Regions from separate parts of the Arthrobacter sp. MOO21 genome, predicted to be linked through region 3. Evidence: riboswitches for the same ligand, from Rfam matches in the RefSeq annotation. Region 3 holds a riboswitch; each other region holds the start of a gene.

Region 1 (10,346 bases), 1.5 Mb from region 3:
ATGGCCGACGCCGAACGCCTGGCCACGCGGTCCAGCCGGGCCACCTGCCGCTCCAGCCGCGGGACCGCCAGGGGCAGCGATCCCTCTTCGAGCCGGGCAGCCAGGGCGTCCAGCCGCCCGGGCAGGCCGAGGGCTATTCCGGCGGCGTCCACCGCCTGCCGGGCAACATCCTGGACGAAGTTGCCGCGCTCGTCCCGCAGCAGCTGCGCCGCATAGGGTTCCACCGAATCCCACAGGTTGAACCGCTCGTCCAGCGAACTGCACACCCCGGAGGTCAGGGACATGGCGCGGATGATCAGCAGGAAGTTCTCCGGCAGCTGGAAGGGCAGCGAACGGACCACATCGCCGAACTCCACAGCGAAGTCACGGAATTCGCGCGGATCCACTTCGCGCAGTTCGGCGAAGCCCATCCCGCCGAAGCGGGCAAAGAGGTGTGTCATGGCGCGCTCGAGCTCCACGGTGTCCGCGGTGGGCACCAGCACGCCTACTTCCCGGATGGCGGCCACGAGTCCCTTGCCATCGCGGGCGGCGGCCGCAATCAGCAGTTTCCGCAGGCCTTTGCGTGTCGAGGCGGGAACTTCGCCCATCATGCCGAAGTCGATGAATGTCAGTTTCCACGGGCGCCCGTCGCCGCCGGCCGGGACAGGGGTGACGAAGATGTTGCCGGGGTGCGGGTCGGCGTGGAAGAAGCCGTTCGTGAACAGCTGGTCGAACATGACGGCCGCGAAGACGGGGGCCACCTCGGCGGGGTCGATTCCAATCGCCCGGAGCCCGGCCTTATCGGTGATCTTGACGGCCGTCACGTCCTCGAGGGTGAGGACCCGGCGGGTGCACCGCTCCCAGACGACGCCGGGCACGGCCACCTTGGCGTCCCGGGCAAAGTCCTCCGCGAACCGCTCGCAGTTGGCTGCCTCGTGCAGGTAGTCGATCTCCTCGAAGCTTGTCTGCGCGAATTCCTCCACGAGGGCGGGCACGTCGGCACGTTCGGCGACCACCCGGAACCGCTTGAGCCATCCGCCCACCCTGCGCAGGGCGGCGAGGTCGACGTCGACGATGGCGCCGATGCCTGGCCGCTGCACCTTCACCACCACCCTGTCCAGCCCGGTGTCCGCACCGTCGAGCGGATTGAGGCGGGCCAGGTGTGCCTGTCCGAGCGACGCTGCCGCGATCGGAACCTCCTCCAGGGCGGCAAAGACCTCTGCGAGGGGCGCGCCAAGTTCCTTCTCGGCCAGGCGCCGGATCTGCGAAAAGGGAACGGGCGGCACCTCGTCCTGCAGCCCTTCGAGCTCCTTGGTGATCTCGGGGGGAAGGACGTCGAGCCTGGAGGACAGGAACTGGCCCACCTTGATCATCAGGCCGCCAAGTTCCACGGCAAGGTCATGGAAACGCCGGGCGAACTGCCGCATCCTGCGCGAGCGGGTCCGTTCTGCAAGCCGGCCCAGCCCGGTCCTGGGGAGGAACAGCTCAAACCACCAGATGGCTGCCAGGTTCCAGGCGGCGAAGCGCAGGATGCGGCGGTAACGGGCACGGGTGCTTCCGGCCCGGACTTCTCCGTCCTGGCCGTCCCCGGCGCTGCTGTTTACGGCACCGCCATCTCCAGCGCCGGGCAGGGGCCCGCCGCGGTCCTGGACGCTTGGCGCCACCCGCGTCAGTTCCGCGCGAGGATCGCGTACATCCGGCGGCGCGCCTCATCGAGCACTGCCACCGCCTCCTGCACCTGCTCCGGCGAGCCCGTGCGCCCCACCTGGGCTGTAGCCTGGGCGAGCTCGACGGCGGCCCTGGGCAGGGAGCCCGAGCCGGCGGCCGCGGCGTCCCAGGGCGCGGGACCGTGATGGGCAGCTGCCTCTTCGCGGCCCGATTCCGTCAGGGAGTAGATTTTGCGGCCATTGGATTCCTCGGCCTTGATGGAACCTTCGTCGGCCAGGAGCTGCAGCGTGGGGTACACGGAACCCGCGCTGGGTTTCCAGGCGCCGCCGCTGCGGTCTTCGATCTCGCGGATAATCTGGTAGCCGTGCATGGGACGCTCCGCCAGCAGTGCCAGCACCGCCGCACGCACTTCACCTTTGCCTGCACGGGTGCTCCCGTGTTTTTCAAAGCGTGAGCGGAGCTCCTCGACGGCCTGCCACATGGCGTCGATGTTGTTGCCGCCGAATCCGCCTGCCGGGAATGAACCACGCATGGTGATCTCCTCTGTGAAACGCCAACGATATACAACGATACATCCGGCACGTTGCCTACCGCCTGCCTCCACGGACCTGCCCCGGACGGCCGTCCCCTGCGCGTTCACGGGGGCGCGGGCTGGTCAGGTCCTGCGGAGCGTCAGGATCTGCTCGGCCCGGCCGAAGGGCCCCTGACGGTCGTGCAGCACCGTTGAGGTGAGTCCGATCCCGTCGCGGCCGAACGAGACGGCGTTGTCCAGCCCCAGCCACTCGCCCCCTGGCCTGCGGTACATGTGGATCTGGAGGTCCAGGTTGGGAAAGGCGTAGCTGTCCTTGCCGGGCGGGACGCGGGCGGCGATGCCGTTTGCGGTGTCCACCAGGCCCATGAGCCGGGCTGTGTCGCCGCTGTCGGCCTGGTCCGTCAAGGGGTGCTCCGTGCGCAGCCACACCTTGCCTGCTCCCGGCCGGTGGCCTTCAGCCACCCGCATCTCCAGCGAACGGATAAAGCCGCCGGGCCAGACGGCGGAGCCGTCATACGGCTTGCATTCGTCGGGGCCCGGAATCGTCTGATCCTCGACGGCGGCCACGCCACTGGTGTCGCTGGTGACCATCCGCCACGCGGTGCCACGGATCGCCGTGCGGCCGCCGGCCACGAGTTCGGCCTGGACCAGTTCTATGGTCTTCCCGGGCCGAAGCGTGGTGGTCTCAATCTGGAATTCGCCCCCTGGAATCAGCCCCAGGATCTCGTAGCTGAGCCGGGCCATCCGCAGGTCTGCGCGCGGCTCGTGCCGCTCCAGGGCCTCGGCCATCAGTCCGGAGGCGGGAGCCATGTGCTGTTCGTGGGCATTCCAGGCGCCCTGGGCGTGGATGGTCGACCGGAAACGGCCGCCACCGAGCGCCTGGTAGTAAAAGTTGCCTTCGGCGAGTTCGGGCAGATCTGCAGTCAACGCTGGCCCCTTCAGGGATTTCGGTGAATTGGCCCTAACTCTATCCCGTGCCGGGACGGCACGCCGGGCAGCGGGCGAAATGTTGGGGTGTCCGTGCAGGCATCGGACTAGACTCAGGAACTGGTCCTGTCAGCAACCTCAAAAGAGGTATTTCATGCGCGTCATCAGCTACAACCTCCGCAAGCACAAGGCGAGCGGCGAACTTCTCGCCCTGGCACGGAATCACGACATCGATGCGCTCTGCCTCCAGGAGGTGGATGCCAGCGACCTGCCCGAGACGCTGGGCCCGTTGCACCTGGCAGACGTCACCAAGGGCAACCGGCTGGGCCTGGCCATCTATTACCGCACCAGCCGGTTCACCGCCCTGGACACGCAGTCCTTTGCGTTGAAGAAATCCATGCACGACCGCGTGCTGGCCCCCGCGCACGAGCGCCTCATCGGGACGCGTGTCATGGACAACGAGACCCAGCACGAACTGGTCATAGGCTCGTTCCACGCGGCGCCGCTCACTGCCTCCAACTCCCTGCGGCGCAAGCAGATCCATGCAGCGCACGCCGAACTGCTGAGCATGGGCAGGGGCTTGATGACGCTGATGGTAGGGGATTTCAACTACCCGTTCTTCACCAAGAACCTGGACATGCACATGAAGAACTCCGGGTACGCGCTCTCCCTCAGCAACCGCCGCACCTACACCCGCTACAAGGTGTTCAAGGGCCACTTCGACTTCGCCACCTCGCTGGGCCTGGACATCGCAAGCGTGGAAACACTTCCGCGCGGCAACTCCGACCACCTGCCCATCCTGGTGACGGCCGAATACGGCGAGGGGTACTAGGCCCGTCCGCCAAGTCGGTCCAAGAGGCCGGGCCAGGATGCCGCGAACCCTGGGTGGAGGTCCAGGCCGTCCACCTCGGACAGCGGAATCCACAGCAATGCGATGCTTTCCGGGTCGCTGATTACGGGGTCGAAGGATTCCCGTACCCGCACCACCACGGTGGTATAGGACCAGTAGCCGTGGTCCAGCACCGAGGTGAAGAGCACCTCCACGCTCTCCGATGGGACCGCAGCCTCTTCGTAGGCCTCGCGGAGTGCGCCGTCGACGGCTTCCTCGCCCTCGTGCAGCGCCCCGCCGGGCAGCCCCCAGGTTCCGCCGTTGTGGCTCCACACGGCGCGGTGCTGGAGGAGGACGCCCTTGGCGGGGTCGTACGCCAGGACACCGGCCGCGCCGAACCTGCCCCAGTAGCGGCCGCGGTCACCCTCCACCCAGGCATCACCCGGGTCGCGCGGACCTGTGCGCTGCGGAGGCCGTGAGGACGAAGCGGAGGCCGGAAAATGTTCCATTGCTCCAGTCTGACAGGTGCTTCCGGCTTACAGCGGAACTGCGTTACAGGGGCAATGCGCCGGCGGGACGTCAGGTACCGGCGGGTGTCAGGTTGCGTGGCCGCGTTCGACGGCGAAATCGCCGCCGGGGTACATGACAGTCTCGTGCCCGTCGTCGAAGCGGACAACATAGGGCGGGGCCCCGCCCTGGCCACGGACTTCCAGGATCACCCCGTGCCGGTCTGCGGATCCGACGGTCCGTCCGCGCACCACGATGCGGTCGCCTTGGGCTGCCTCCATGGCAATCACCTCCCAGCCCCCAGATTACGACTCGGCGGCCTGCGGGAACAGGGCAGGCATGGCAGGATTCCGGTATGCCGCTGAAACTGGTTTTTCTCGCCGACACCCACGTGCCCAAGCGCGCCAGGAACCTGCCGGAACGGGTGTGGGCCGCCGTCGAAAGCGCCGACGTGGTGTTCCATGCCGGCGACTGGGTGGAGCCGGCATTGCTGGATGAGTTCGAGGAACGCAGCACGTTGCTGCTGGGTGTCCACGGCAACAATGACGGCCCGGAACTGCGCCGGCGGCTCCCGGAGACGGCACGCATCACCCTGGACGGCGTCCGGTTTGCGATGGTCCACGAGACGGGGCCGGCCAGGGGCCGCGACCTGCGCTGCGAGTCGTTGTACCCGGACGCGGACGTCCTGGTGTTCGGACACAGCCACATCCCGTGGGACACCACCTCGCCCGGGGGGCTCCGGCTGCTGAATCCCGGCTCCCCCACCGACCGGCGCCGGCAGCCGGCCTGCACCTACATGGAAGCGGCCGTTGACGGCGGGCGGCTGGCGGAGGTCAGGCTGGTGGAGGTTCCCCGCGCCTGAGCGGGTTGGCAGGGGCGGCATGATTGCCTAGGTGTATTGACCACGGAGGTTAGGAACATGCGGCGTGGTTAGGTGACAAAAAGAAGACCTCCAAGTGGAGTGGGGCTTGTCTAAGAGTCCGATCCACAAGGAGGTCTTCAATGTCCCATGCTAACGCGCTTCTGACGCCGAAGGGACGGCTCCGGCTGGCCCGGTGCATCGTCGATGACGGGTGGCCGCTGCGCCGTGCTGCTGAGCGATTCCAGGTGTCCGTGACGACCGCAGCGCGGTGGGCGGCCCGTTACCGGGAGCACGGGGAGCACGGGATGGGTGATCGCTCCAGCCGGCCCATCAACTCCCCGCGTCGGACCTCCACGCGGCGGGAGCGGCGGATCGTCGCGATCAGGGTCAACCGGCGCTGGGGCCCGGCACGGATCGGCTATCTGCTGGGCATTCACCCCTCCACGGTGCACCGGGTGCTGTCCCGGTTTGGGCTGGCGAGGCTGGCGTGGATGGACCGGGCCACGGGCCGGGTGGTTCGCCGGTACGAGCACCACAGCCCCGGGGACCTGGTCCACGTCGACATCAAGAAACTTGGACGGATCCCTGACGGCGGCGGACACCGCAGTGTCGGCAGGGCCGCCGGAAACCGGAACAAGACCGGTACCGCGGCGAACCGGAGACCGGGTCACGCCTTCTTGCACAACGCCGTCGATGATCACTCCAGGCTCGCCTACACGGAGATCCTGACCGATGAGAAAAAGGACACTGCGGCCGGATTCTGGGAACGCGCCAATGCCTACTTCGAGTCCCACGGGATCACTGTCAAACGGGTCCTGACCGATAACGGATCCTGCTACCGCTCCTACGCATTCAAAGACGCTCTGGGCCCGGACATCAAGCACAAACGCACCCGACCCTACAGGCCTCAGACAAACGGCAAAGTCGAGCGCTACAACCGCACCATGCTCGACGAATGGGCCTACGCCCGTCCCTACGCCTCAGAGGCCGAGCGTGTTGCCGCTTTCGCCGACTGGCTCCATCATTACAATCATCATCGAGGCCACACCTCACTCAACGGTCAGCCACCGGCCAGCCGCGTCACCAACCTCTCAGGTCAATACACCTAGGCTGGGAAACATAAGCATGCTTAGTTTTTGTGCGCGATGAGGAGGACCGCATGACCGACCAGTACACGTTCCGCAACCCCGTGACCGCCTACGGGAAGATCTCCCCGCCAGAGCAGCACCAGCCCGAACCGGGCCTGGACGCGGAACTGGAGCCCAAGGCCGACCTGGGCGAAGAGACCTACCGCGGCACAGGGCGGCTGGAAGGCCGGCGCGCCATCATTACCGGGGCGGACTCCGGCATCGGGGCGGCAACGGCGATTGCCTTCGCCCGTGAGGGGTCCGACGTCGTCCTGTCCTACCTTCCGCAGGAAGAAGAAGACGCATCGCGGATCGCTGGAATCATCGAGGCCGCGGGACGCAAGGCGGTGAAAGTCCCCGGCGACCTCAAGGACGCTGCGGCCTGCAGGGACCTGGTGGACACCGCCGTGGCCGTCCTGGGCGGCGTGGATATCCTGGTCAACAACGCCGGCAAGCAGGTGGCCCAGAAGGACCTGCAGGACATCACTGACGAGCAGTTCGACCACACGCTGAAGACCAACGTCTACGCCATGTTCTGGCTGACCAAGGCTGCGGTGCCGCACATGCCTCCGGGCTCCACCATCATCAACACCACCTCGATCCAGGCGTACAACCCGTCACCCACGCTGGTGGACTACGCCACCACCAAGGCCAGCATCAACAACTTCACGAAGGGCCTTGCGCAGCAGCTGGCACCGAAGGGGATCCGGGTGAACGCGGTGGCTCCGGGCCCCATCTGGACCCCGCTGCAGGTGAGCAGCGGCCAGCCGAAGGAGGAACTGCCGGAGTTCGGGCAGTCCACTCCCCTGGGCCGGGCCGGGCAGCCCGCCGAACTGGCGCCTGCGTATGTCTTCCTCGCCTCGCCGGAGTCCAGCTACGTGGTGGGCGAAACGCTCAACGTCAACGGCGGCAGCCCCACGCCGTAGCAGTTGCCGCTATCCGGCAGCTTCCTGTTCGGCAAGCAGCGCGTCGGTGGCCTCGTCCGGCTGGCCGTCGAAGAACTGGGCCAGGACGGTCTTGAACACTGTTTCTCCGGGCGCCGCCCGGAGGAACAGTGTCATGGAGGACCGCAGTTTCTGCGCGTCGATGCCGCCCAGGATATCCTCGGCGGACCGGTCGGGGTGGTTGGTCAGTGCCTGCGCGCATTCGAGCAGCCGGGGGCCGAGGACGTCGTGGTCCAGGTACGCCCGGGCTTCGGCCAGCGACGCGATGGCATAGGTGCGGGACGTGGCACTGCGCCCCAGTCCGGCGATCTGCGGAAAGATGAACCACATCCAGTGGCCGGTCTTGTTGCCGACCTGCAGCTCCCCCAGCGCCTGTTCATAGGTTCCACCGCGGTTTTGGGCGGTGACAAAACGGTCGAGGTCAAACGGTTCGTTCATTGGATCTCCCAGGTGCGTTTCTCAGGGTCAGGTCCTTTTCAAGGGCGTCCGCGGCCGTCTGCAACTGCGGGTCCGGGTCTTCCCGCCACCTTGCCAGGACAACGTCGGCGCGCTGCCGTTCGCGTTCCCCCAGTCCGGCCAGCAGCGGCACCAGGACATGGGCGAGCATCGGTTCCGCCAGTTCCTGCGCCAGCGCGGTACGGAGGAACCCCTCAAGGCGGGTCAGGTCCGAATGCCTGAGGATGCGGACCTTTGACTGCAGCAGCACGACGGCGGCCAGGCGCCGCTCAAAAACGGGCCGGGCACCGGGTCTGGGCTGGCCCCAGAGCGCGGAAGCGAGCATGACCGTGCCGTCGTGGTCAAGGGCCTTGAATTTGCGCAAGGCATCGCGCACGGTACCGCGGACCGCCCCCACGGACGAGCCGTAGGAGGCAAGGGCCCCGCCCAGCCTGCTGCCGACGTCGTCCGCCCGGTACCAGGCGCCCTCGTTCTGGAGGGTCCGGTCGATGAACTCCGCCGCAGCAGCCACCGTATCCGTGGCACCGGTCATTGTCCCCGCCCCGCCGCGGCATGCCGGATGCAATAAGGGGTCCACGGCCGGGCTTCCAGCCGGCCCTCGGCGATGGGCTCCCCGCACACGGCACAGATACCGTAGGTGCCGGCGGCGATCCGGTCCAGGGCCGCCACCACCTGGTCCAGGCCCGTGGAACTCTGCTTCAGGAGGGCCGACGCCTGGGAGAGCTCAAAGGCAATCGTGGCGCCCTCGGGGTCGTGCTCGTCGTCGACGTTCGAGTCCTGGCGCGCCGAATTCGCCGCCGCGATATCTGCCCGGAGCGCGGGCAGCAACGCCGACCTCCGTTCCCGCTCCTGCTCGAGCAGCACCCGGAACCGTTCAACGTCTGGCATAGGGAAAGCCTAGCGCCCCCTCAGTAACAGTTCCCGGATACGAGTGGTTCCAGACGCCGCACGGGGAGTCATCGTTGGCACCGCCGTTACCGGTGATGCGCCGGGCACCGACGGGGGCCGGGCTGGCGCGGCTTCCGGGAGCCTTGATCCTGGTCACGGTGAGGGGCATAGTGCCGAAACTCACGTGGGTGCTTACCCGGCCTTGGCGGAGGTTGCTGCTGAAGAGTTACCAAACTATCCCAGGCACGCAGCAGCAGCAGGCCAAAGTGGGGCATCAAGACGATTGCTGAATTCGAGAGGACAGCATCGCATGTTATCCAAATGTGACAATTGGCCCGAGCGCGGGTTATGGTCGGATGGTGTCCCTCCCAGACGGGACATTCCCATCAGCTTGCCGAGCCCTGCCGCTGACCCGGGATTCGATCGTTTCCAGCTGGCAGGGACGGGGGAACCACATTTCCATGGCCTCTTGAGGCCTTGGGGTTAAGTCGAATAGCGCCTCCGTCCGTCGCGGGTGCTTTCGGCCGGGCATCTCCAGCCCGAACCCGACAGCTCACCCCGCAGGCATGGGAGAGGCGATCAACCGTGTCAAAAATTTCCAATGCAGCCCGTCACCGCGCGACTCCGGCCCGCTCAATTGTGCTCGAGGGCCTCGCCGCGACAGCAAAGTCCCAGGCCCGCTCGCTGGGCCGCCCGGCGCTCGCAGTGGCAGCAGCATCCGGTATTGCCTTCGGGGTCGGTGCGCCGGCCCACGCAGGTGTAACCGCCCCGGACACCACAGGGCAGACTAACGTCGAAGCCGCCGCCGCGCCCGCCGCGCAGGTGGCAGCACCGGCCGCCGCTGCCGCCACCGTCCACACGGTGGTCTCCGGCGATACCCTGGGCGCCATCGCGGCAGCCTACGGTGTTGGCCTGAACGACGTCCTGTCCGCCAACGGGCTGGGACTGTCCTCGATCATCTACCCGGGTGACCAGATCCAGATTCCGGGTGCCGGCTACGTTGCGGCAGCCCCGGCACCTGCTCCGGCACCCGCTGCCGCCCCGGCCCCCGTGACGGCGGCTGCGGCGTCCACCCCGGTGAACACCGGGATGAACATGTCCTACGCGTCGGCCACCCCGGCCTCCACCGGTACCGGTACGGGAGCCGCGATCCTCGCTTCGGCCTACGGCCAGCTGGGTGTCCAGCAGGACTGCACCGCCATGGTGGAGAAGGCCCTGCGCTCCGTGGGCAAGTCTGTGGGCGATCTGGCCCCCACCCAGTTCTTCCAGTACGGCAGTGTGGTGGGCAGCCCGGCCCCCGGTGACCTCATCATCACCTCCGGCCACGTTGGCGTGTACGCCGGCAACGGCCAGGTGGTCAGTGGCGGCGTCAACGGCTACACCACCGAGGTACACTCCATCAGCTGGCTCGGCGGCTACTCCGCGGTCCGCGTAGCCTAACCACCGCGCGGTTTAAAGAAGGGCGGCGGCCGGGACTCCCGGCCGCCGCCCTTCTGTGTTCAGGTCCCGCAGAAGGTCATGTAACTCCCGAAGTCTTCGGGCGCTCCCTCGGCGTAGCGTTCCAGCCCGGGCCGCTCGGTGAAGGGTTCAGTGACCGCTTCCAGCAGCCGGCGCAGGGGACCCAGGT
Region 2 (10,346 bases), 140 kb from region 3:
TGGCAACGAACAGGAGCGGGGGGAAGTCCTGGCCCCCGGCGTGCAGTCCGATGTCGATGGCCACGAAGTTCAGGCCCCACAGCAGGGCCACGAGGACGGCAAGGAGGGAGTCGCGGAGGTTCACGCTCCCACTCTGGCAGAGGAGTGGATGAAGCACCAGCGTCCAATCATGCATCGGATCATGTACGTTTTCTTCATGATCGATATCGGTTCGCTGCGCGCCCTTGCGGCCATCGAGCAGCACGGCTCCGTGGTGGCGGCCTCGGAGGTTACGGGGTTCAGCCCCTCAGCGGTCTCGCAGCAGGTGAAGAAGCTGGAAAAGGAGGCCGGGTTCGCCGTCCTGGAACGCCGCGGCCGGGGTGTGCTGCTGACGGAGCGGGGACTGGCCCTGGCGGCGTACGGGCGGCGCATCCTCGCCGAACTCGAAGAGCTGCAGTCCACACTGCTGGCGGATCCGGCCAAGCCCAGCGGCAGCCTCAGGGTGGTTGCCTTTTCCACCGCCTGCCGGGGACTGGTGGGCCCGCTGCTGGCGCGGCTGGAGCGGTCAGGGACGGCGCTTCGGCTTGCAGTCCTGGCGGAGGATCCGCGGGAAGCTGTGGCCAGGGTAGCCAACGGCGAGGCCGACCTGGGCCTGGTGCACAACTGGAACTCCGTGCCCCTGGTGATTCCGGAGCACCTCACGCTGGAGTGGCTGTGCGAGGACGTCGCGGATGTCCTGGTGCACCGGAGCCACCCGCTGGCACGGCGGCCGGAGGTGGAGCCGGCAGAGCTTGTTGACGAGCGCTGGATCAGCACGCCGGCGGGGGCGATCTGCAACGAAGCCCTGCTGCGGATTTTCGCGGATCTCGGGCGGGTCCCGGATATCCGTGTCTACGACCCCGATTTCGCGACGCACATCGCCCTGGTGGAACAGGCGGTCGCGGTGGCTCTTGTCCCCCGGCTGGGCAGGCCGGCATTGCCGCCGGACGTCGTCGCCGTTCCGGTGGTCAACCCGGTCCAGGCCCGGCAGGTGGGGCTCGTCCACCGGAGGACCATGACGGCGAGCCCGGGCATCAGGCACGTGGCGGGGATGCTGCACGAGATCGCCTCGAGCGGGCCTGCCGACGGCGGGACCGCCCCGGGTGCGGTCGATCCTAGTGGGCGCGGGGAACCTTGAACTTGGTAATCCTGGCGTCCTGCCCATCCAGTTCAGCCCAGGGCTTTTCGGTTTCGAGGACCGTGAGCGCATTGGTGGGGAACCTGGTGGCAGCGTCCATGTAGGCGTCGTGGTCGGAGTCGCGGGACGCCAGGTGCATGGCCAGGTCCTGCACGCCGGGCAGGTGCGCGATCAGCATCAATGTGGTCACGGTGTCCGGTACATGGTTGACGACGGTCAGCATCCGGAGGGCGGAGGCAGCGTACAGGCCGTCCTCGAGTTTGGGCGTGGGCGCCTTGTCCCCCAGCTCGGAGCAGACCCACGTGCAGGTCTGGCGGGTACGCAGGGCACTGGAGCAGAGGATGAAGTCCGGGACGATGTTGTGCTTGAGCAGCCACCGGCCGGCCAGCGGCGCTTCCCGGTGTCCGCGCTCCTCCAGCGGCCGCTCATGGTCGGCTACGCCACCCGGCCAGTCAGCCTTGGCATGGCGCATGATCACAAGGCGTCGGACATGGTGCGAACTCATGGCTAAAGCCTAGCGCCAGGCGGTTCGGTCCACAGTGGCAGGGGAACGCGAAAGCGCCCGCCCAGTGGGGCAGGCGCTTTCACGTGAAACCTAGATGGAGTATTCCGGAGCGGCCCAGACGATGACCTCCGGGTGCTCGTAGAACCGGTAGCCCTGGCCACGGACCGTGCGGACGGTGTTGGCGAGGCGGCCCAGCTTGGAGCGGAGGCGGCGGATGTGGACGTCGATGGTGCGCTCGTTGGGCACCTCTTCGGCGTTGCGCCACAGGCCTTCGAGGAGTTCGTCGCGGCCCACGGTGCGGGTGCCGTTTTCCACCAGGTAGTTCAGCAGTTCGAACTCCTTGAAGGTCAGGTTCAGCGATTCGCCGTCGAGGTGGACTTCGCGGCGGGCAAGGTCGATCAGGACGCCGGACGGGCGCGGCTCCTGCGGCTGGGCGGGGCGCGGTGCCTCGGTGCGCTGGCGGGCGTTGACCGTGGGGTCGCCAAAGGTGGAACGGACGACGTCGAGCGCGGAACCGGGGGTGCCGGCCGGGGCTACAGCAACAGCTGCGTAGCTCTCTGCACCGGATACCAGGGACTGGGCGTAGGCGCGGATCTCCTGGGCGAGCTTGGCGATGGAAGTGCCTGCTGCCGCAGCAGTCTCCTCGTCAATTCCCATGTAGAGGACGAACCCGCGGGCCACGTTGTCGTTGGCTACCGGACGTACCGGGTTTGAACCTGCCACCACAGGGGTAGGAGCCGTGATGGGAGCGGACTCGGCCGGGTGGACGGCACGAAGCTGGCCGTAGGAATTGGGGTTGTAGCCCTGGGGAGCGTAGCCCGGGGCGGGGAAGCTGCTTCCGGAGGACGAAGGTGCCAAGGAGGGGCGCGGCCCGAATCCGGGACGCAGGCCGGAGGCCTGGCCTGCCTTGGCGGCGTTACGGACAGAGATGTGGACGTATCCGGATGCAACTGACATGGAATGCTTACCTCAATGTGAATGGCCGCCTTCGCGGCTCGAATGCTGTCTTTCCCGTCTCACGGACCGGGAGGGGCGCCCGACGCTGGGCTGGGTGGGCGAATGCCTAAGAACTTCGAAGGGTGGGAAGGTCAGGCGTGCATTCGACAACAGCGCATGTCGGCAGCAGCGGATGTGCTGGGCCAATATTCTGCGGCTGCAGGTGCTGTTGAGTTCTTGTTCACATTGGAAGTGTGCCGCGTAACAATGACAACTTGCAAGTAACAATGGACCAAATCGTCCGCATGGTGAGACAAATCCGGAGATTGTGTTGCAGATCACGATTCTGCGTGAAGCAAAGAATAACGTTCGTTATCCGAGCCGAAGCTCCGAAGTTGCACTATTACAGAATTTTGTTCGCTTAGGTCCTCGTTCACCGAATCGCAGTAAATTTCACGCGTTTGACATAGAATCGCCAACCTCGGCCGCGGCTTGTCCAGTCCGCGTCCTACCTTCAGCGAAGAATTTTTGCGCCTACGCCGGTGCTGGAGGCAGGAGATGCCGGCGATGAGCATCCAACAGGGTCTTCCGCGTTGCTGTGCACGGGCTGTGCGGCAGGCCAAGCCGGCTGCAGCCTCACTACCAACGCGCAAACGGCGTGCCCGGCCCCGGCCCGCCGCACCAGCCAGGTGGCTAGGCTTGGGCTCACAGCTGCAGCACAGGAACCGCAAAGCATCGGCAAACCGCCAGAACGGAGAGTTGTCCCATGGCATCCCCGCACTCCATGACCAACAACCTTCCGCAGCTCACACACCCTGACGGTTCCCCGATCCGCGCCCTGGTGGTGGACGACGAGCCGAGCCTTTCCGAGCTGATGAGCATGGGCCTGCGCATGGCTGGCTGGTCAGTGGCCGTCGCCGCGGACGGGCCCACCGCGGTGAAGCTCGCCAAGGATTTCCATCCCGATGTCCTGGTGTTGGACGTCATGCTCCCGGGCTTCGACGGCGTGGAGTTGCTCGGCAGGATCCGCGCCTTCGCGCCGGAGGTGCCCGCGCTCTTCCTCACCGCCAAGGACGACGTCCAGGACCGGATCGTGGGCCTGGCGGCCGGCGGGGACGACTACGTCACCAAGCCCTTCAGCATGGAAGAGGTCCTGCTGCGCCTGCATCGCCTGGTCCAGCGCTCCGGCGTTGCCGCCATGGACACTGCCGAACTGGTGGTGGGCGACCTGATCCTGAACGTGGACACCCGCGAGGTCACCCGCGCCGGAGAGGACGTCCAGCTGACGGCAACGCAGTTCGAGCTGCTGCGCTACCTGATGGAGAACCCCAAGCGCGTGGTCAGCAAGGCGCAGATCCTGGACCACGTGTGGGACTACGACTTTGGCGGCCAGGCCAACATTGTGGAACTCTACATTTCCTACCTGCGCAAGAAGATCGACGCCAACCACCCGCCAATGATCCACACCGTGCGCGGGGCGGGCTACGTCATCAAGCCCGCGGACTGACCAAGGAAACGCATGTCGTCGCTTTCCGGTGTTCCCCGGCCTGCGGGCCGGTCCTGGTTCAATCCTTCCACCTGGCACCTCCGCACCCGCCTGATCCTGCTCTCCATGGCCCTGCTGGTAGCGATCTCCAGTGCCATCGGAGTCGTCAGCTACGCCACCATGGACGTGGTCCTCACCAACCAGCTGGATTCGCAATTGATGCAGGCCTCCCGCGGCCGCCCGCCCGAGGGCAACCCCTCGGGACGCCCCGACCCGCTGGACGCGCGCGGCCAGAGCGTCGGCACGCTCAACGCCCGGGTGGTGAACGGGCAGGTGGGCAGTGCAGCCGGTTTCCTGTCCTCCGACGCGACCCGCACCGCCCTGACGGCCCGGGACGTCACCATCCTGGAGGCACTCCCCCACAACGGAGAACCGGTTAACCGGACGCTCTCCAAGGGCGATTACCGGCTTCTGGCGACTGCAACCCCTTACGGAGACGTGGTGATTACTGGACTGCCGCTGGCGACGAAGCAAAATACCGAGGCGTCGCTCGTGCTGACCATGGTGTTGGTGTCCCTCGGCGGCCTGGCCCTGATCGGACTGGCCGGAACCGCCCTGATCCGCCGGACCATGCGGCCGCTGGAGCAGTTGTCCGACGTCGCGACCAAGGTGTCGCAGCTGCCGCTTGATGCCGGCGAAGTGGCGCTGGCAGTGCGTGTCCCGCCCGCCGCTGCCCACCCCGGGACCGAGGTGGGCAGCGTTGGCCATACGCTGAACCTGATGCTGGACAACGTCTCCAACGCGCTGGAGGCACGGCAACGCAGCGAAATGAAAGTGCGGCAGTTCGTGGCCGATGCCTCCCATGAGCTCCGGACCCCGCTGACGGCGATCCGCGGTTATACCGAACTGATGCGCATGACTGAGACCCTTACCGAAGACGGCTGGAAGTCGCTGGGTCGGGTGCAAAGCCAGTCCGAGCGGATGACGGCGCTGGTGGAGGACCTGCTGCTGCTGGCCAGGCTGGACGAAGGCAAGACGCCCGACACCACCGACGTGGATCTGACCCAACTCGTGGTCGAAACCGTCAGTGACGAAAAGGTGATGGCACCGGACCACACCTGGCAGCTGCAGTTGCCCGACGAACCCGTCTCCGTCCGCGGGGACACCATCCAACTGCACCAGGTACTGGCAAACCTGCTCTCGAATGCACGCAAGCACACGCCCGTGGGCACCACGGTGACTACCGGTGTGATGCGCTCGGCCGACGGCAGCGTGGTGGTCACTGTGACCGACGACGGGCCAGGTATCCCTGCGGAGTTCCAGGGCAGGATCTTCTCGCGCTTCGCCCGGGCGGACGCAGCCCGTTCCGGCGCGGAAGGCTCATTCGGGGAGGGTTCGTCCGGGCTGGGGCTTTCCATCGTGGAGTCGATCGTCAAAGCCCATGGCGGCACCGTGGAACTGGCCTCCCGGCCCGGCAGGACAGAGTTCGCCGTGCGCCTTCCCGGAACCAGGCGCTGACAACGCAGCAAGCGTTAAGCCACTGCCAGCAACAACGGCCACTGCGGGGCTGATAACGACTGGTGACGGCGTGCAACGCGACGCGCCACTCATCGTGACTTCCGTTACCTAAATGTGACTTAAGCGCTGGCTTCCTGTACCGTCGATTGAGTGCGGCCCGCGTTCGGACCGCAATCCCGGGTTGACGCCAAGCTCTGCCACTTCCCGGATTCCGCTTTAGCAACGGCAGAGGCGGGGGACCCACCGTCCCGGGCATTGACTGCCCTTGGGGTTAAGCAGCACGTGTTCATTCCGTGCTGCCGGATGCCCTCATCCGAACCCGACAGCTAACTCCGCAGGTGTGAGAGGCGATAGACCATGTCCAAAAACACGGCAGAACCCTGCCTGCAGTCCAAGTCAAAACACCGGGCCAAACCCGAGGCGGCCAAGAAGAGCACCCTCGGCCGGCGGGCCGCCATCCTGGCGGCGTCCTGCGCCGTGCTGGTTGGCGTAGGCGCCGCGGGCCAGGCCACCAGCAGCATCGCGCCGGTGTCGGCCACTGGGGCACACTCTTCCACAGCAGCTTCCGACGCCCAAATGAGCATCGAGAAGAGCGAGATCCGGTCGAATCCGGCAGCGACCCCCGCTCCCGCGCCTATCAGCGTGGCACCCCAGGCCGCCGAGCCGGCACCTGCTCCGTCCGCTCCCCCTGTTGAGGCGGCACCTGCTCCCGCCCCCGCGCCCGAGCCGGCTCCCGCCGTCGCGGTCAATGATCCTGCCGGCGCCCAGGCATACGCGGCCAGCCAGCTGGCATCCTTTGGCTGGAGCGCCGACCAGATGCAGTGCCTGAAGACGCTGTGGACCAAGGAATCGGACTGGACCACCACGGCCACCAATGCCAGCAGCGGAGCCTACGGCATCGTGCAGTCGTTGCCGGCCGAAAAGATGGCCGCCGCCGGCGCGGATTACCTCACCAACTACCGCACCCAGATCAACTGGGGCCTGGACTACATCAAGAAGAGCTACGACTCTCCCTGTGGCGCCCTGAACTTCCACCTGGCCCACAACTGGTACTAGGAGCCACCCACGCGTGCCGCCAGGCGCGTAACCCAGCACCCGCAGCAGCCCTCATCCCTGGATGCGGGCTGCTGCCGCGTTAATCAGCCTGCAGCCTGCCCCGCGTTCCGCCACGGGATGTACTGGACAGCCCACTTGTTGCCGTCCGGATCTGCGAAGTACACAAAGTGGCCCCACGGCAGCACTTCAACATCACTGACGTCCACACCGTTGTTCTTCAGGTGGTCGTGCGCTTCCTGGATATCGTCGACCACCATCTGAAGAACGGTTCCCGTGCCGGCAGGGGCGTCCAAAAGCCCCTCGCCCATACAGATGGAGCAGGCAGAGCCAGGCGGCGTCAGCTGTACAAAGCGGACGTCGTCCGAAGGCCGCTCGTCATAGTCCGCGTTGAAACCCACCTTGTTGACATAGAAGTCCTTGGCGCGGTCAACGTCGGATACGGGGACAAAGACAAGTTCGAGTTTCCAGTCCATCCGCACAGGCTAGCGGCGGGACCCTGATGGGAAAAGGGTTGCAGGCTACCCGGCAATACCGTAAAGGCGGTCACCGGCGTCGCCGAGGCCCGGAACGATGTACGACTTGTCGTTGAGCTTTTCGTCGATGGATGCCAGGACAATGTGCACGTTGGCGCCCGACAGCTCTTCCTCAAGCCGCGCGAGGCCTTCGGGTGCGGCGAGCAGGCAGATGCAGGTGACATCGGACGCACCGCGCTTGAACAGGAACTTGATGGCCTCGCGCAGCGTTCCGCCCGTGGCCAGCATCGGGTCCAGGACGAAGACCTGGCGGCCGGTCAGGTCCTCGGGAAGGCGCTCCGCATAGGTGATGATGTCCAGCGTTTCCTCATCCCGGGCCATGCCCAGGAAGCCCACCTCGGCGGTGGGAACCAGCTTGGTCATGCCCTCAAGCATCCCCAGGCCGGCCCGCAGGATGGGGACCACAAGCGGCGTGGGCTTGGTAAAGGCCGTGCCGACGGTGGTGCTGACGGGAGTCTGGATGGTGACGGGCTCGGTGCGGACCTCACGGGTAGCCTCGTAGGCCAGCAGGGTGACCAGCTCCTCCGTCAACTGGCGGAAGACCGGCGACGGCGTGTTCTTGTCCCTCAGGACGGTGAGCTTGTGGGCAACCAGCGGGTGGTCAACAACGAGAGTGCGCATCCCCCAAAACTATCACCCGCCGGTACCGTGCCCCGGGCCGGAAGGACCGCCGTCGTGCAGTTCCTGGGCCACCACGTCGCGGACCACGGGACGGTCGAACGACGGCGGCGCACCGGCGTGCTCCCGGCGCCGGACAAGGTGGAAGAGCCTGTGTGCCAGGATCACTATGGCCACCCAGGCAAGCCCAAGGATCCAGCCGGCCATGACGTCGGTCAGCCAGTGGTGGCCGAGGAAGACCCGGCTCAGGCCCATGGCAATGATGAAGAGAGTCCCCGCAGTGATTGCTGTGACGCGGGTCCACATCACGTTGAACTGCAGGCAGATGAGGTAGACGATCAGGCTGATCACCACGGTGGTGTTTAGGGTATGGCCGCTGGGGAACGAGGGTGAATCCTCATAGGGCGGCACGGCGTCGGCGTGGTCCGGCCGGGTGCGGCCCACGAGCTTCTTCCCCAGCGTGGTGGCCGTGATGGACACTGCGGCCGCGCCGCCAACGAGGACAAGGGGGCGCCAGTTGCGGCTCAGAAAGGTCAGCCAGGCCGTGAGGATGCTGGCAAGGATGGGCATGCCGACGCCGCCCCCGATATTCGTGAACCCGGTGACCGCGGCATTGAAGCCGGGGTTCCGCAGGGTCTCCGCATATGCCAGGGCAGGCTTGTCCAGGTTCGCCAGTCCGGCCGAGTCCACCACGTCGTCGTACACCTCGGCGCCGAGCAGTGCCAGGGACACGATGATCACGCCGCCCACGAGGATGGGGAGGACCAGCGCGGCGTATGGCTTGAACCAAATACCCAAACGGTCCCGAAGACTGTCCATGGTGCCTCCCGGCATCGGTAAGTAACCTGAGTATCCCCGAAACTATCATTGAGCCATGCCGTTGCCCGAAAAGAAACACGACGCCTGGATGGGGCTCGCCCTGACGGAGGCCCGCCGGGCGCTCAGCACCGAGGATGTGCCCATCGGGGCCGTGGTGATAGGGCCCGACGGCGAGGTGCTGGGTTCCGGACGCAACCAGCGCGAGGAGCTGGGAGACCCCACGGCCCACGCCGAGGTTGTTGCGATCCGGGAGGCGGCCGGGCGGCTCCGGGAGCGGGCCAGGGCCGGCGGCGGCAGCGGTGACGGCTGGCGGCTTTCCGACTGCACGCTGGTTGTCACCCTGGAACCCTGCGCCATGTGCGCGGGCGCGATTGTCCTGGCCCGGATTCCCCGGGTAGTCTTCGGTGCCTGGGATGAGAAGGCCGGCGCCGCCGGCTCGGTGTTCGACATCCTCCGGGAGCGCCGCCTCAATCATTGGGTCGAGGTGTATCCCGGGGTCCGCGAGCAGGAGTGCGCCGTGCTGCTGCGGGAGTTCTTCGCCGCTCACCGGACCGGGCTCTAGCCTTTCCCTTCCCGGCCTGCCAGCAAATGCAGCACGGTCTGGGCGGTCCCGTTCCAATCCGGGAGCCTCGTCCGCGCCTCCAGGGCAGCCGCTTGCCAGCTCCGCCGGATTCCGGAGTCCTCCAGCCAGCGCCGCAGGACGCCAGCCAACAGCAGAGGACTCTCCCGCCCGCCTTCCGGAAGTGCCACGGCTGCCCCCGGAAGCCGGGCGCCGCCGTCGGCCGCTGCCAACTTTGCGAGGCTCAGCGCCTCCACCGCGCCGGTGCCCGCGCGCACCAGCACAGGGATGCCGTGCGCCAGGGACTCGGTGACCGCCATCCCGAAGGCCTCGTTCCGGGACACCAGCAGGCTCAAATCGGTGCGCGCCCATTCGGCTTCCAATGCGTCGCCGGTGAGCTCGCCAGTCAACTGCACCCGGCTTTCCAATCCCAAGTCCGCGATGGCGGCCCTGACCTCGCCCGCATAGTCGGGATCCGCCTGGTCCGAGCCCACCAGCGACGCGGTCCACTCCAAATCCTGAATCCCTGCCAGGGCTTCCACGGCCAGAAGTTGGTCCTTGTTCGGCAGCAGGACCGCCACAACGGCCAGATGCGGAGGGTTCGAACCGGGGGCTTCCGGAGCCGGCTCGACCCCGGGAAGTGCCACACTGCTGCCCGTGATTCCCCGCTCCGCGAGCTTGGTTGCGGCCCAGGTGCTGGTGCAGATCACCCCCGTTGCTGCACGGAGTGCCCGCGCCTCCCGTTCCAGGCTGGCCGGGTCCGAAGTTTCCGGCAACGGCATATGCTCCAAAACCCATGTTTTCCGGCCGCCCTTTGCCGCAAGCTCCAGTTCGTCCGGCGCGCCCACGGCGACCAGCCCGTCAACGATGACCACAGGCGGCCCCGGACCCAGTTCCGGGTCCCGGCCCCCGAGCAGCGCGCCCAGCCGGCGTCGTTCCCTGGCACTGGGAGTTGGCCAGCCGCCCACGGCGGCGACGACCTCCACCTCTTCCCCAAGCGCTTTCAACCCCGCAACCAAACGGGCGTTGTAGATATTGCCGCCGGAGCTGTACTGGATGTTGCCGGGGACCAGCAGCCGGATGGAGGCCATGGTCAGGCGGAGAGGTCCAGGGAGTAGGTGGCCCAGGCGTCAGGGTTCTCGCGAAGGGTGACGTCGATC
Region 3 (10,346 bases):
TTCCCTGTGATTCCCCCCGAGTTGGGAGCAGCTGAGTTCGTCATCAACTACACGGCAGTGCTTTGCTACGTGGTGGGCCTGGCCCTGATCTGGGCCGCCAGGGTGCAGAGCCGGCGGGCCTCCACCGCACGAAAGACATCTACCGAAATGTAACCTTTTCGGCTTTCACAAAATCATTAGAATGTGAAACAATCATAAAAGTGTGAAGGTGGGGCCGCCAAGGGTTCTCGAACGGGGATAAATTCTTGGACGCTGGCCGCCCCGGGGGCCTTCGCACTCATTGGGGGGATGAGTGGTGGCGGCCGTTGGGGACCGCCCCCACTCAGCCTGTTTAAGGCCCTTTACGGCAGCCTAGCCGCGGGCAAACCGCAGCGTCACCAGCTGGAACGGCCGCAGGTTCAGCTCCGCCCCTGCTTCCGTCGCCGCCACTCCGGGCGCCTCGACCGGGCGTTCCAGGAGGTCCGTCGCCAGGACACCCCGTACCGGGAAGTGGGCCGAGACCCTCGCTGTGGAGCGCTGCCCCAGCGACTCGTACAGCCGGACCACAACGTCACCGGAACCATCCTCGGCAAGCTTGACGGCCTCAACCACCACGGCAGGACTGGAGACCGAGAACAGTGCCTCCACCGGCGAGCCACCCCGGACCAGCCGCGGCGCCAGGTTGGTCCGGTAACCCTCCTGCACCGCGTCCATGATGTCCGCCCCCGGGCGGATGGTCACCGCAAGCTCATGGCGTCCACGGTCCGCTTCCGGGTCGGGGAACTTGGGGGCCCGCAGCAGCGACAGGCGCACCGTGGTGGTGGTCCCGCCGTCGGAATCCCTGATGCTCCTGGCAACATCATGCCCGTACGTGGACGCGTTGGACACGGCAACGCCGTAGCCTGGTTCGCCCACATGGATCCACCGGTGGGCGCAGATTTCGAACTTCGCCGCCTCCCAGGAGGTGTTGGTGTGCGTGGGGCGGAAGACGTGCCCGAACTGGGTTTCCGCCGCCGACCGGTCAGCCCTGACGTCCAGCGGGAAGCCGAGCTTGAGCAGCTTCTCGCGCTCCTGCCAGTCCACCGACGTGGTGATGTGCAGGGAAGGGCTTCCCGGCGCCAGCGTGATGCGCTGGGTCAGGGGTGATGTCCCGGCCAGGCGTTCCACCACGACGACGGCGCTGCCGCCCTCGCGCTCCAACCGGACCGTTTGTGCCCGGTCCAGGGGCGTGACATTGCGCCGGTAGAACTCGTCAATATCCCAGGCGTCCCATTCGTTGGGCGTGTCGCGGTGCAGCTCCAGCAGGTTGCCCCGTTGACCGGGGGCGATGGCTTCCCGGCCGGTGGCATGGTCGCGCAGGGAGGTGAGGAGGCCGTCGGCATCCAGGACGGCGCGGATGATGCCGTTGTCCAGGATATAGCCGCCGCCGGACGCTGTACCCGATGCCGGCTTCGCCGGTTCCCCGGGCTTCCCCGCCGCCAGGGCTGGAACCCCGTTGCGTGCGTGCGGCGCGGCGTTGAGCAGGAATTGCCTGTCACCAGGGCCAAGCAGTGCTGCCGCAGCCTGGCCGATGATGGCTTCGAGTGCGGTTTCGATGGCCTGGTAGTTGCGTTCGGCGTCCTGGTGGACCCACGCAATGGCACTGCCTGGAAGGATGTCGTGGAACTGCTGCAGCAGCACCAGCTGCCAGAGCCGCTTCAATTCCGCGGCAGGATAGTGATAGGCCTCGCCGCACCGGACAGCGGCCGTGGTGCACCACAGCTCCGCTTCGCGCAGCAGGTGTTCGCTGCGCCGGTTGCCCTTCTTGGTCCGCGCCTGGCTGGTGTAGGTGCCACGGTGCAGCTCCAGGTACATCTCACCCACCCAGACCGGAAGCGCACGATAGTCTTCCTCGGCCTGGCGGAAGAAGCTCTCCGGGGAGCCGATCCGGACCTTGGGTGATCCTTCCAGGTCCGCGGCGCGGGCAGCGGCGGCCAGCATCTCGCGGGTGGGACCGCCGCCACCGTCGCCGTAGCCAAAGGGCACCAGCGACACGCTGCCGCGCCCGTGGTCGCGGTAATTCCGTTCGGCGTGGGCCAGGTCCCGGGCGCTGAGGTCGGAATTGTAGGTGTCCACCGGGGGGAAGTGCGTGAACAGGCGGGTGCCGTCGATGCCCTCCCAGTTGAAGGTGTGGTGCGGCATCCGGTTGGTCTGGTTCCAGGAGATCTTCTGTGTCAGGAACCAGCGGCTGCCCGCGGCCTTGACGATCTGCGGCAGGGCGGCGGAGTAACCGAACGAGTCCGGCAGCCATGCCTCCCGGCATTCGACACCGAACTCGGACAGGAAGAAGCCCTTGCCCTCCACGAACTGCCGGGCCATGGCCTCGCCACCGGGCATGTTGGTATCGGATTCGACCCACATGCCGCCCACGGGAACGAACTGGCCGGCCCGGACCTTTTCCCGGATCCGGCTGAAAAGCTCCGGGTAGAACTCCTTGATCCAGGCGAACTGCTGCGCAGAGGAGCAGGAGAAGATGAAGCCGGGGTTTTCATCCATCAGTGACACGACATTCGAGAATGTCCTGGCGCACTTGCGGATCGTCTCCCGGACCGGCCAGAGCCAGGCGGAGTCGATGTGCGCGTGCCCCGTGGCCACCAGCTGGTGCGCAGATGCATATGCCGGCCGGGACAGGACTTCGGCGAGCGCTTCCCGGCCTGCCGCTGCGGTGCCCGCGACGTCGTCAGGGTCCATCACGTCCATCATGCGTTCGAGGGACCGGAGGATTTCGTGGCGGCGGGGAAGCTCCACGGGGAGCTGTTCCATGAGTCCCGCCAGCGTCCAGACGTCCTGCTGGAGGTCCCAGACGGTCTGGTTCAGCTCGGCGATGGCGATGGTTCCCAGCCGGTACTGCGGCGCATCCCCCGCCGTGGATTTGTCTCCCAGCGGGGTGGCAGCGAAGGTCCAGCCCTGCGCCATGTCAGGGTTGGCAGCCGCCTCGACGTAGAAGTCCACGGCCATGCCGCCACCTAGCAGCTTCACGGGGATGTACTGGTTCCTGGGCGAGATGGCCTTGATGATGGTTCCGTCCGGCCGCCAGGCAATGCCCTCGCACTGGAAGCCGGGGGCTTCAATGGTGAAGCCCAGGTCCACCACCACCTCAAGGGTGGTGTCCGGCTCGGTGCCCCAGGACTCAGGTACTTCCCCTTGCAGGTGCAGCCACTTGGTGCCCCATGGCTTTCCCCAGGCAGCCCCGTGCTCCTGCGGCTGGAATTCCTGCCTCATGGCTTCCAGCGCGGGGACGGGTTCGTCCGGCGCATCCCAGCTGCTCAGGGCAAGGGGCATGGTCCTGCTGTAGATGGCAGGGGTAAGGCGCTCGCGCACAAACCTCTGCAGGCGGACTTCCGTGATCCGGCGGTCGTCGTGCAATGTGGGTCCTCTTCAACGCTTGAGACTGGATCATCGTGTCCATTCGATGGACAAAAATCTACCCGTTAGTAGTTTGATAAACCACCCCCGCAGCCGAAAGAGGCTGCAGCCGTTTTCAGGCGCCGCGGGCAGCTGCCACAGGCCGGAGCACCCGGTCCACGCCTGCATAGACATTGAAGCTGGTTCCCCGGCTGAAGCCTGCCAGGGTCAGCCCGTTCGCCTCGGCAAGTTCCACGGCGAGGCTGGATGGGGCGCTGACGGCTGACAGCACGGGGATTCCCGCCAGGGAGGCTTTCTGGACCAGTTCGAAGGACGCCCTGCCGGAAACCTGGAGGACAGTCCCGGCCAGCGGGAGCAGCCCCTCGCGCAAGGCCCACCCCACTACCTTGTCCACGGCGTTGTGCCGCCCCACGTCCTCGCGCAGGCACAGGAGGCTCGCTCCGCCGTCGTCCTCGATCCTGAACAGGCCGGCTGCGTGCACTCCTCCCGTGTCGTCAAAGAGCCGCTGGGATTCGCGCAGCAGTTCCGGCAGGGATGCAAGGACCCCGGCGTCGACCGCCAGGGGGTCCGCCCGTGGACTGTAGTGGGAGGACTTCCGGACCGCTTCAATGGAGTCGGTTCCGCAGATTCCGCAGGAACTGGACGTGTAGACGTTGCGCCCGGTGTCGGGGAGCGGGACGTCCGGCCGCAGTTGGGCCTCCACCACGTTGAACGTCTGGACGCCGTTCTCATCCTCGCCCGCGCAGAACCGCAGTGACACCAGCTGTTCGGGCGCCCAGATGACGCCCTCGGACACCAGGAACCCCGCCACCAGGTCGAAGTCGTCCCCAGGGGTCCGCATGGTCACTGAATAGGAGAGCCTGCCCAGCCGGATTTCGAGCGGCTCCTCGACCGCCAGGACGTCCTCCCGGTGCCGGACCGGGTACTCCAGGGCGCTGGGCGAACCGTCCAGGACATACTTGTGCACCTTCCGGCGCTGGGTTACGCGTCCCATGTTCCACCCTGCCTGTTCATAACTCCATCATGGCACCAACAGGGGCACCTCATCCGAGGAGCGCGCTCCAGTCCACGGGCCCGGCGGGCGCCGGCTTGGTCTTGGGCTGGGCGGCCCTGCCCCCGCTTCGGGGTTTCTGCTTGCCTGGAGCCTCCGGCGGCGGAATTGGCGGCCCCCAGGGGAGCGCGAAGGCCGGGACGGGCTCACCCAGCTGCACTCCGTGCGGAGGCACCACCAGGACGCCGTCGGCAGACGCCAGTCCGCGCATCATGCCGGGTCCGGTGTGCTGGGCCGGAGATGCCATCCCGAACAGCAGCCGGAACGGCATCAGCCGCGTGCGTCCGGGGTCGGGCTCGATCATCGTTCCGCAGGGCACCTCCTGCACCGCCGGCATGGCGGCGTGTCCCAGCGCGGCGAGCAGCGGAGCCCCGACCGTGGACAGCGCCATCATGGCAGCCAGCGGATTGCCGGGCAGGCCCAGCACGAAGCGGCCATCCGGCAGCTCGGCCAGAACCGCCGGGTGGCCGGGCCGCATCGCCACGCCGTCGATGAGCAGCCGCCCGCCCAACTCAGCCACGGCGCGCCTGAGATGGTCCGTTCCGGAGCGCCCGGTTCCGCCCGTAGTGATGACGACGTCGGCTGGCTGGCCGGGTGCATCCGGCGCCTCGGGCACCACGTCTTCGAGGGCGGCGAGCCACTCGGGGTAGGAATCGCCGATCCTCTGCATGCCGCCGGGGATTCCGCCCAGCATCCCCACGACGTCCGGAAGCTGCGGGCCGAACGTGTCCCGGACCTGTCCGGGGGCCGGGGTCCCCTCTTCCACGACTTCCGAGCCTGTGAACACCAGTCGCACCACCGGCTTGCCCTCGACGTACAGGTCGTCGTATCCCGCCACGGCTGCCAGTGCCAGGTGGGCAGGGTTGAGGTCAACACCAGCCTTGACCAGGACGTCGCCCTCCAGGGCTTCCTCCCCTGCCTTGCGGATGTGCTCCCCCGCGCGCGGCTCCCCGGGCCGGGCGCTGCCTCCGGTCATCAGGAGGGGCAGTCCTTCATCGTCCTCACCCATCAGGGCACTCTCCGTGCGGAGCACAGCTTTGGCTCCGGAAGGAATAAGCCCCCCGGTCGCGATGGGACTTGCCTGGTGCGGCGCAAGGCGCGTTCCGGGGTCCACGGGAATCCAGGGGCCGCTTCCGTTGACGGCCCAGCCGTCCATGGCGGAGGAGGCGTAGTGCGGCATGTCCTGCAGGGCCACGATGTCCCGTGCCAGCCTTCGTCCGAGGGCAAGCCGCAGGGGAACCGGCCCGGGTGGAATGGGCGTGGCTGCATCAAAGGCTGCCTGCCGGGCCTCTGCCCAGGTGTGGGCAAGATGGTGGGGGGCGTGCTGTGGTTCGGTTGTGCCCTGCGTCGTCCCCGCTTCGCTGTGGGGTACCTCCGTCATCCGCCGGGAGTCCCGGCGGATTCAGCATCATAGTCGGCGGCGAGGGAACGGGCCACGGCCAGGATCGCCTCCGTGGAGGCGGTGTCCGCTTCGCCCTTGGAGGCCGCCGCCTGCCCGGCGGCAAAACCGGCGATATAAGTGGTAAGGGGCGCGGCGGGCCGGACCACGGAATGGGCGGCAACGCCGGCGAGGGCAAGGACGGCGTTGATATCCACTTGGACGTCCTCCAGCTTGTACGCCTGGAGCAGGGCCCTGCACCACTCTTCCAGTGTTTCGTCCTGGCTTTTCACGAATTGCCTCCCACGTTAGCTCCGCCCGCGCCGGTTGTGGCCTCCGCCCCGGTCCCGGCAGCGATCCCCAGTGCGGCAGCATCTTGCCAGGTATCGATGTCGGCGGTGGCACCGGCGCGGACTGTGACAAGCTGCACGTCCAGACTAGCAAGAAGCGCCCGCACGGAACCGTTGACCAGCCTGCCGCGGGCGCCCATCTCTTCGGCGGCCTTTCTTAACCCATGCGTACTATAAAAACCCGCAAGTGGCTGGGCCCTTCCATCCGGGCCGGACGCCATGACTCCTGGCGTGCCGGGGGCTGCCAGCAGGGCGGCGTGCAGCACTGTGACGGCTTCGGACACCAGCGGCATGTCGCAGGCGAGGACCAAGGTGTAGGGGGCAGTGGCTCCGGCTTCAGACAAGGCGTCCAGGCCGGCGGCAATCGCAGCGGCAGGGCCGGCAAAGGCGGGTTCTTCACGGCACCTCAGCAGGCCGGCCGGCAAGGTTCCGGCCGGAACGGCCGCAGTGTCACCCACCACGACGATGCGGCCCGCGCCGGCCGCCGCGGCGAGGGACCGCTCCAAGAGGGACGAGCCCTGGAAGACGAGCGCCTGCTTGGGCACTCCGCCCAAGCGCGAGGACCGGCCGCCGGCCAGGATTACGGCATCAAAGTCACAGCGGCTTTCTTCCACTCCCCCACTGTAGCCACCGCCACGGACTCGGCAGAAGGGAGAGGGAGGCAGCGCGTTCAGGCGGGGCGTTCAAGCAGCGCGATCAGGCAGCACGTTCAGGCAGCACGTTCAAGCAGCGCGATCAGGCAGCACGTTCAGGCAGCAGGAAGGGATCCCAGGCCGGCGTCGGCTTCTCCAGCTCCTTGATCTGCCAGATGGTTCCATGCGGCGGTTCCGGGACAAACCGGAGCGTCCAGCCCATCTCGGAGGGGGTGTGGTCGCCCTTGACGTTGTTGCATCGCAGGCACGCCGCCACCAGGTTTTCCCAGGAATCTGCGCCGCCGCGGGACTTTGGGTGGACATGGTCGATGGTGTGCGCCGCTTTTCCGCAGTAGGCGCATTTGTGTCCGTCCCGGCGCAGCACCCCCCGGCGGCTCACGGCCGTGGAGTGGTTGTACCGGGGCCGGATGTAGCGGTTGAGGAGGATCACGGACGGGCGGCCCAGGACGTCTGTGGGGCCCACGACGGGGTCGTCCCCTTCGGCTACCACGCTCGCCTTGCCCGTAAGCACAAGCACCAGTGCCCGGCGGAACGTAACAACCGCCAGCGGTTCATATCCAGCATTCAGAACGAGAGTGCGCATGCACGTACCTCTTCACGGCCGCACCCGTCAGGGGCACGAGGGCCGGCTGCCCTCGGCATGTCCGGGCTATGGATCGACACCACAAGAGTAAACAGAGAAATGCAATATCAGGTAATCGGCGCCACATCCAGGCGCGGGAAGGGCTGCGTCCTGCACCGGTGCCCGGCGGAACGGCAGTACTTAAACTCCACTTAAACTCCAAGGACCCCCGCCTTGCGGCGGAGGTCCTTGGGCACGCGGCGTCCGGTGGTGGCCGGACGAACGGAAAGCCTAGCTGACGCGGATGAAGACCGGGCCGGATCCAACGTTCGCACTGAAGACGACGGTCTGGTTGCCGTTGTAGCCGCCGTGGACTGCCATGCCGTTGCCGGCGTACACGGCGATGTGCGCCATGCCTGCGCCGCCGTCGGCGTAGTAGATGAGGTCGCCGGGCTGGGCTTCGGATGCACTCACGGTGCGGCCCAGGGACAGGTAGCCGGCAGGCCAGTCGTGGAAGTGGATGCCGACGGCGGCCAGGGAGTTGGTGACCAGCATGGTGCAGTCCTGCGTGACGCCGAGCTGGGCGTAGGCGGCGGACAGGATGGCCGCGCCCTTGCCGCTGGCGGACGCCTGGGAAGCGGGGGCAACAGCAGTGGAAGCCGTCTTGGCAGTGACCTTCGGGGCGGCCGGGGCAGGCGCTGCTTCCTGGACCTTCACCTGGGGCTCGGGTTCGGGTTCGGCCACGGGAGCAGGCGTGGTGGTCACGGCAGGCTTTTCGTAGCTGATGGCGATCGTGGAGGCGGCCGAGATCGGCGCGTCGACGACGGATTCAACTTCCAGTGCAGATGCGGGGGCCGAATCGCGCTTGACGTTGGCGTCGGCAGCGTTTGCCGCGATGCCGCTGGTCAGGACCAGGCCGGATGCGGCGGCGATGACCGCAGCCTGGCGGCCCATGCCGCCGGCGTTGTCGCTGACAGCCTTGGCAATGACAGCGATCGAATTGGTTTTGGTGACCTCGGCGCGGTGCCGTGCGGTAGCACGAGTCGTCATCAGTTCTCTCTTTCGTTTTTCCTCAGGACCGCGGTGGCTTGTCCGAGGGGTGTGGACGCGCCGGCATCTTGGGGGTACGCCGGCGCATCCCGAACGGGGATATGTTGTTGAGCGAAAAGCTTGGGGGCAAAGAAAAAGCCCTAGGACCCGGGGGTCGAAGAACTAGTTCAGGGTGAAGAAGGAAGAGGAGCCGGTAGCCGCTACGGCGTGCAGCAAAGTTCCCTGCGAGGGGTTCAGGGCGCTGATCATCATGCCGTTGCCGACGTAGATGCCTACGTGCGCACCACCGTTCTGCATGACAAGGTCACCAGGCTTCGGGGTGGACGTCGGCTTCATCGCGGTCCACGCGTTCGTGCGGGGGATGCTGATGCCGGCCTGTGCATAGACCCACTGGGTGAAGCCGGAGCAGTCCCAGCCGGTCACGGGGCTGGTGCCGCCCCAGACGTACGAGTGGCCGATGCCGGTGTAGGCAATGGCTGCGATGCCGGAGGTTGCTGCCGACGAAACGGCCTCCGCTGCCTTCCCGGCTACGGAGCCATCCTGGCCGGCGGTGCGGTCTGCCGCGGTGGACTGGGTCCGGATGGTTTCCACCTTGGGAGCGGCGGTGGTCTTGACCACGGGACGCTCGAAGGAAACCGTGGCAGTGGGCGCAGCGGTGACAGCCAGGGCGGTCTGCGCAGAGCCGGACTCAGTGGAGGCGGAGACACCAGCGGTGGTGTCCGCTGCGGTGGCCGGCAGTCCCATGCTCAGGATGAGGCCGGAGGCAGCTGCCACAACGGCAGCCTGGCGGCCTACGGTCCCGGCGTTGGCACTAACGGCCTTGGACACGGCGTCCAGGGGGTTATTGCGAACCGTTTGCGCACGGTGGCGCGCAGAAGTGTGGCGTGAAGACACGAAGGTAGCCTCTCCCAATGCCTGCGAGGTGAGCTGTCGGATTCGGATGGGAGTCACCCGGTCACACTGCTTCCTGCGAAGCTCGTGACTTAACCCCAAGGCCTTCGAAAATGAAGGCCAAAATTGGTTCCCCCGCCCCTGCCAGACGATGAAATGCGAACGGACCTTGAGCGGTGGCAGAGTTAGGCAATCCACTCAAGAGCGTCAACTTCGGAAAAGTTGACGCGAGTTAGACGGTACAGCAGTTTTGACTGAATGTCACATTCAGGTCACGACCCGTTACCTGAAACTGAGAGCAGACGGTCATTTTCCTAGAGCCAGCCCATCGGATCGACCACTTCGCCGTTGACCTGCACCTCAAAATGCAAATGGCAACCAGTCGAAGCGCCCGTGGTTCCGCTCAAGGCGACAACCTCGCCGCGGGAGACGGTCTGCCCCACCTTCACGTTGAAGGACGAGAGGTGGTTGTAGGTGGTCTCCAGGCCGTTGCCATGGTCAATGACCACCCGGTTTCCACCCCCGAACTCGTGCCAGCCGGCGAAGGTTACGGTGCCCGTGGCAGCTGCAAGGACGGAGGTCCCGCACTGCGCCACGAAGTCCTGTCCACGGTGGAAATCTCCGGAGCCACCCGTGATGGGGCTCACCCGGTATCCAAACGGCGAGGCGGTGGCCAGGGAGGCCAGGGGGGCGGCAAGTGTGCCCGCCGAGGCGGCGCGGCTGACCGAGCCGGCGGATTGGGCACTGAGCAGCTGCTTGAGCTTCCCGTCGGGATCGGCCTGGGTGACGACGGCGGAGCGGCTGAAGTCGACCTGGGCGCCGATATCGGCGGAAATCTGGGGCTGCGGGCTGACGGCGGAAGCTGCCACAGGCTTGCCCCCCGCGCCGTCGGTGGCCATGACGGGACTGGTGGCAGGCATGGCGACTGTCAGCGCGATACCGCTGGCAGCAAGGGCGATGCCCGCCTTCTGGCCTATTCCACTGGCGGCCGCAAACTCCGTAACCTGCCGGAAGGGTCCACGGCGGC

What was found. A riboswitch is a leader RNA that binds a small molecule or an ion and turns the genes downstream of it on or off. The one in region 3 is predicted to bind cyclic di-AMP.
Region 1: linked by a shared signal. The riboswitch ahead of AC2JAJ_RS17185 (LysM peptidoglycan-binding domain-containing protein) and the one ahead of AC2JAJ_RS03640 (C40 family peptidase) in region 3 are both predicted to bind cyclic di-AMP.
Region 2: linked by a shared signal. The riboswitch ahead of AC2JAJ_RS04245 (aggregation-promoting factor C-terminal-like domain-containing protein) and the one ahead of AC2JAJ_RS03640 (C40 family peptidase) in region 3 are both predicted to bind cyclic di-AMP.

The regions. Positions count from the first base shown of each region.
Region 1 is NZ_CM170671.2:3,689,021-3,699,366, reverse strand. Features, by position in the region: gene AC2JAJ_RS17245 (ABC1 kinase family protein) at 1-1,406, opposite strand, end outside; gene AC2JAJ_RS17240 (PadR family transcriptional regulator) at 1,649-2,179, opposite strand; gene AC2JAJ_RS17235 (thioesterase family protein) at 2,303-3,106, opposite strand; gene AC2JAJ_RS17230 (endonuclease/exonuclease/phosphatase family protein) at 3,261-3,938, shown strand; gene AC2JAJ_RS17225 (NUDIX domain-containing protein) at 3,935-4,444, opposite strand; gene AC2JAJ_RS17220 (DUF1918 domain-containing protein) at 4,532-4,723, opposite strand; gene AC2JAJ_RS17215 (metallophosphoesterase family protein) at 4,798-5,304, shown strand; gene AC2JAJ_RS17210 (IS481 family transposase) at 5,445-6,413, shown strand; gene AC2JAJ_RS17205 (glucose 1-dehydrogenase) at 6,464-7,357, shown strand; gene AC2JAJ_RS17200 (DUF1810 domain-containing protein) at 7,367-7,813, opposite strand; gene AC2JAJ_RS17195 (DNA alkylation repair protein) at 7,797-8,363, opposite strand; gene AC2JAJ_RS17190 (TraR/DksA family transcriptional regulator) at 8,360-8,719, opposite strand; cyclic di-AMP (ydaO/yuaA leader) riboswitch at 9,112-9,301, shown strand; gene AC2JAJ_RS17185 (LysM peptidoglycan-binding domain-containing protein) at 9,305-10,159, shown strand; gene AC2JAJ_RS17180 (protein adenylyltransferase SelO) at 10,219-10,346, opposite strand, start outside.
Region 2 is NZ_CM170671.2:937,653-947,998, forward strand. Features, by position in the region: gene AC2JAJ_RS04215 (EamA family transporter) at 1-124, opposite strand, end outside; gene AC2JAJ_RS04220 (LysR family transcriptional regulator) at 197-1,156, shown strand; gene AC2JAJ_RS04225 (SixA phosphatase family protein) at 1,134-1,661, opposite strand; gene AC2JAJ_RS04230 (winged helix-turn-helix domain-containing protein) at 1,752-2,618, opposite strand; gene AC2JAJ_RS04235 (response regulator transcription factor) at 3,364-4,104, shown strand; gene AC2JAJ_RS04240 (sensor histidine kinase) at 4,117-5,601, shown strand; cyclic di-AMP (ydaO/yuaA leader) riboswitch at 5,794-5,953, shown strand; gene AC2JAJ_RS04245 (aggregation-promoting factor C-terminal-like domain-containing protein) at 5,959-6,657, shown strand; gene AC2JAJ_RS04250 (glyoxalase superfamily protein) at 6,741-7,130, opposite strand; gene upp (uracil phosphoribosyltransferase) at 7,176-7,811, opposite strand; gene AC2JAJ_RS04260 (phosphatase PAP2 family protein) at 7,824-8,627, opposite strand; gene tadA (tRNA adenosine(34) deaminase TadA) at 8,683-9,189, shown strand; gene AC2JAJ_RS04270 (glycosyltransferase) at 9,186-10,277, opposite strand; gene AC2JAJ_RS04275 (6-pyruvoyl trahydropterin synthase family protein) at 10,280-10,346, opposite strand, start outside.
Region 3 is NZ_CM170671.2:796,394-806,739, forward strand. Features, by position in the region: gene AC2JAJ_RS03600 (hypothetical protein) at 1-153, shown strand, start outside; gene AC2JAJ_RS03605 (glycoside hydrolase family 38 N-terminal domain-containing protein) at 352-3,384, opposite strand; gene fdhD (formate dehydrogenase accessory sulfurtransferase FdhD) at 3,500-4,378, opposite strand; gene AC2JAJ_RS03615 (molybdopterin molybdotransferase MoeA) at 4,428-5,816, opposite strand; gene AC2JAJ_RS03620 (DUF6457 domain-containing protein) at 5,813-6,106, opposite strand; gene mobA (molybdenum cofactor guanylyltransferase) at 6,103-6,777, opposite strand; gene AC2JAJ_RS03630 (HNH endonuclease) at 6,899-7,399, opposite strand; gene AC2JAJ_RS03635 (NlpC/P60 family protein) at 7,670-8,428, opposite strand; gene AC2JAJ_RS03640 (C40 family peptidase) at 8,591-9,256, opposite strand; cyclic di-AMP (ydaO/yuaA leader) riboswitch at 9,327-9,505, opposite strand; gene AC2JAJ_RS03645 (M23 family metallopeptidase) at 9,634-10,346, opposite strand, start outside.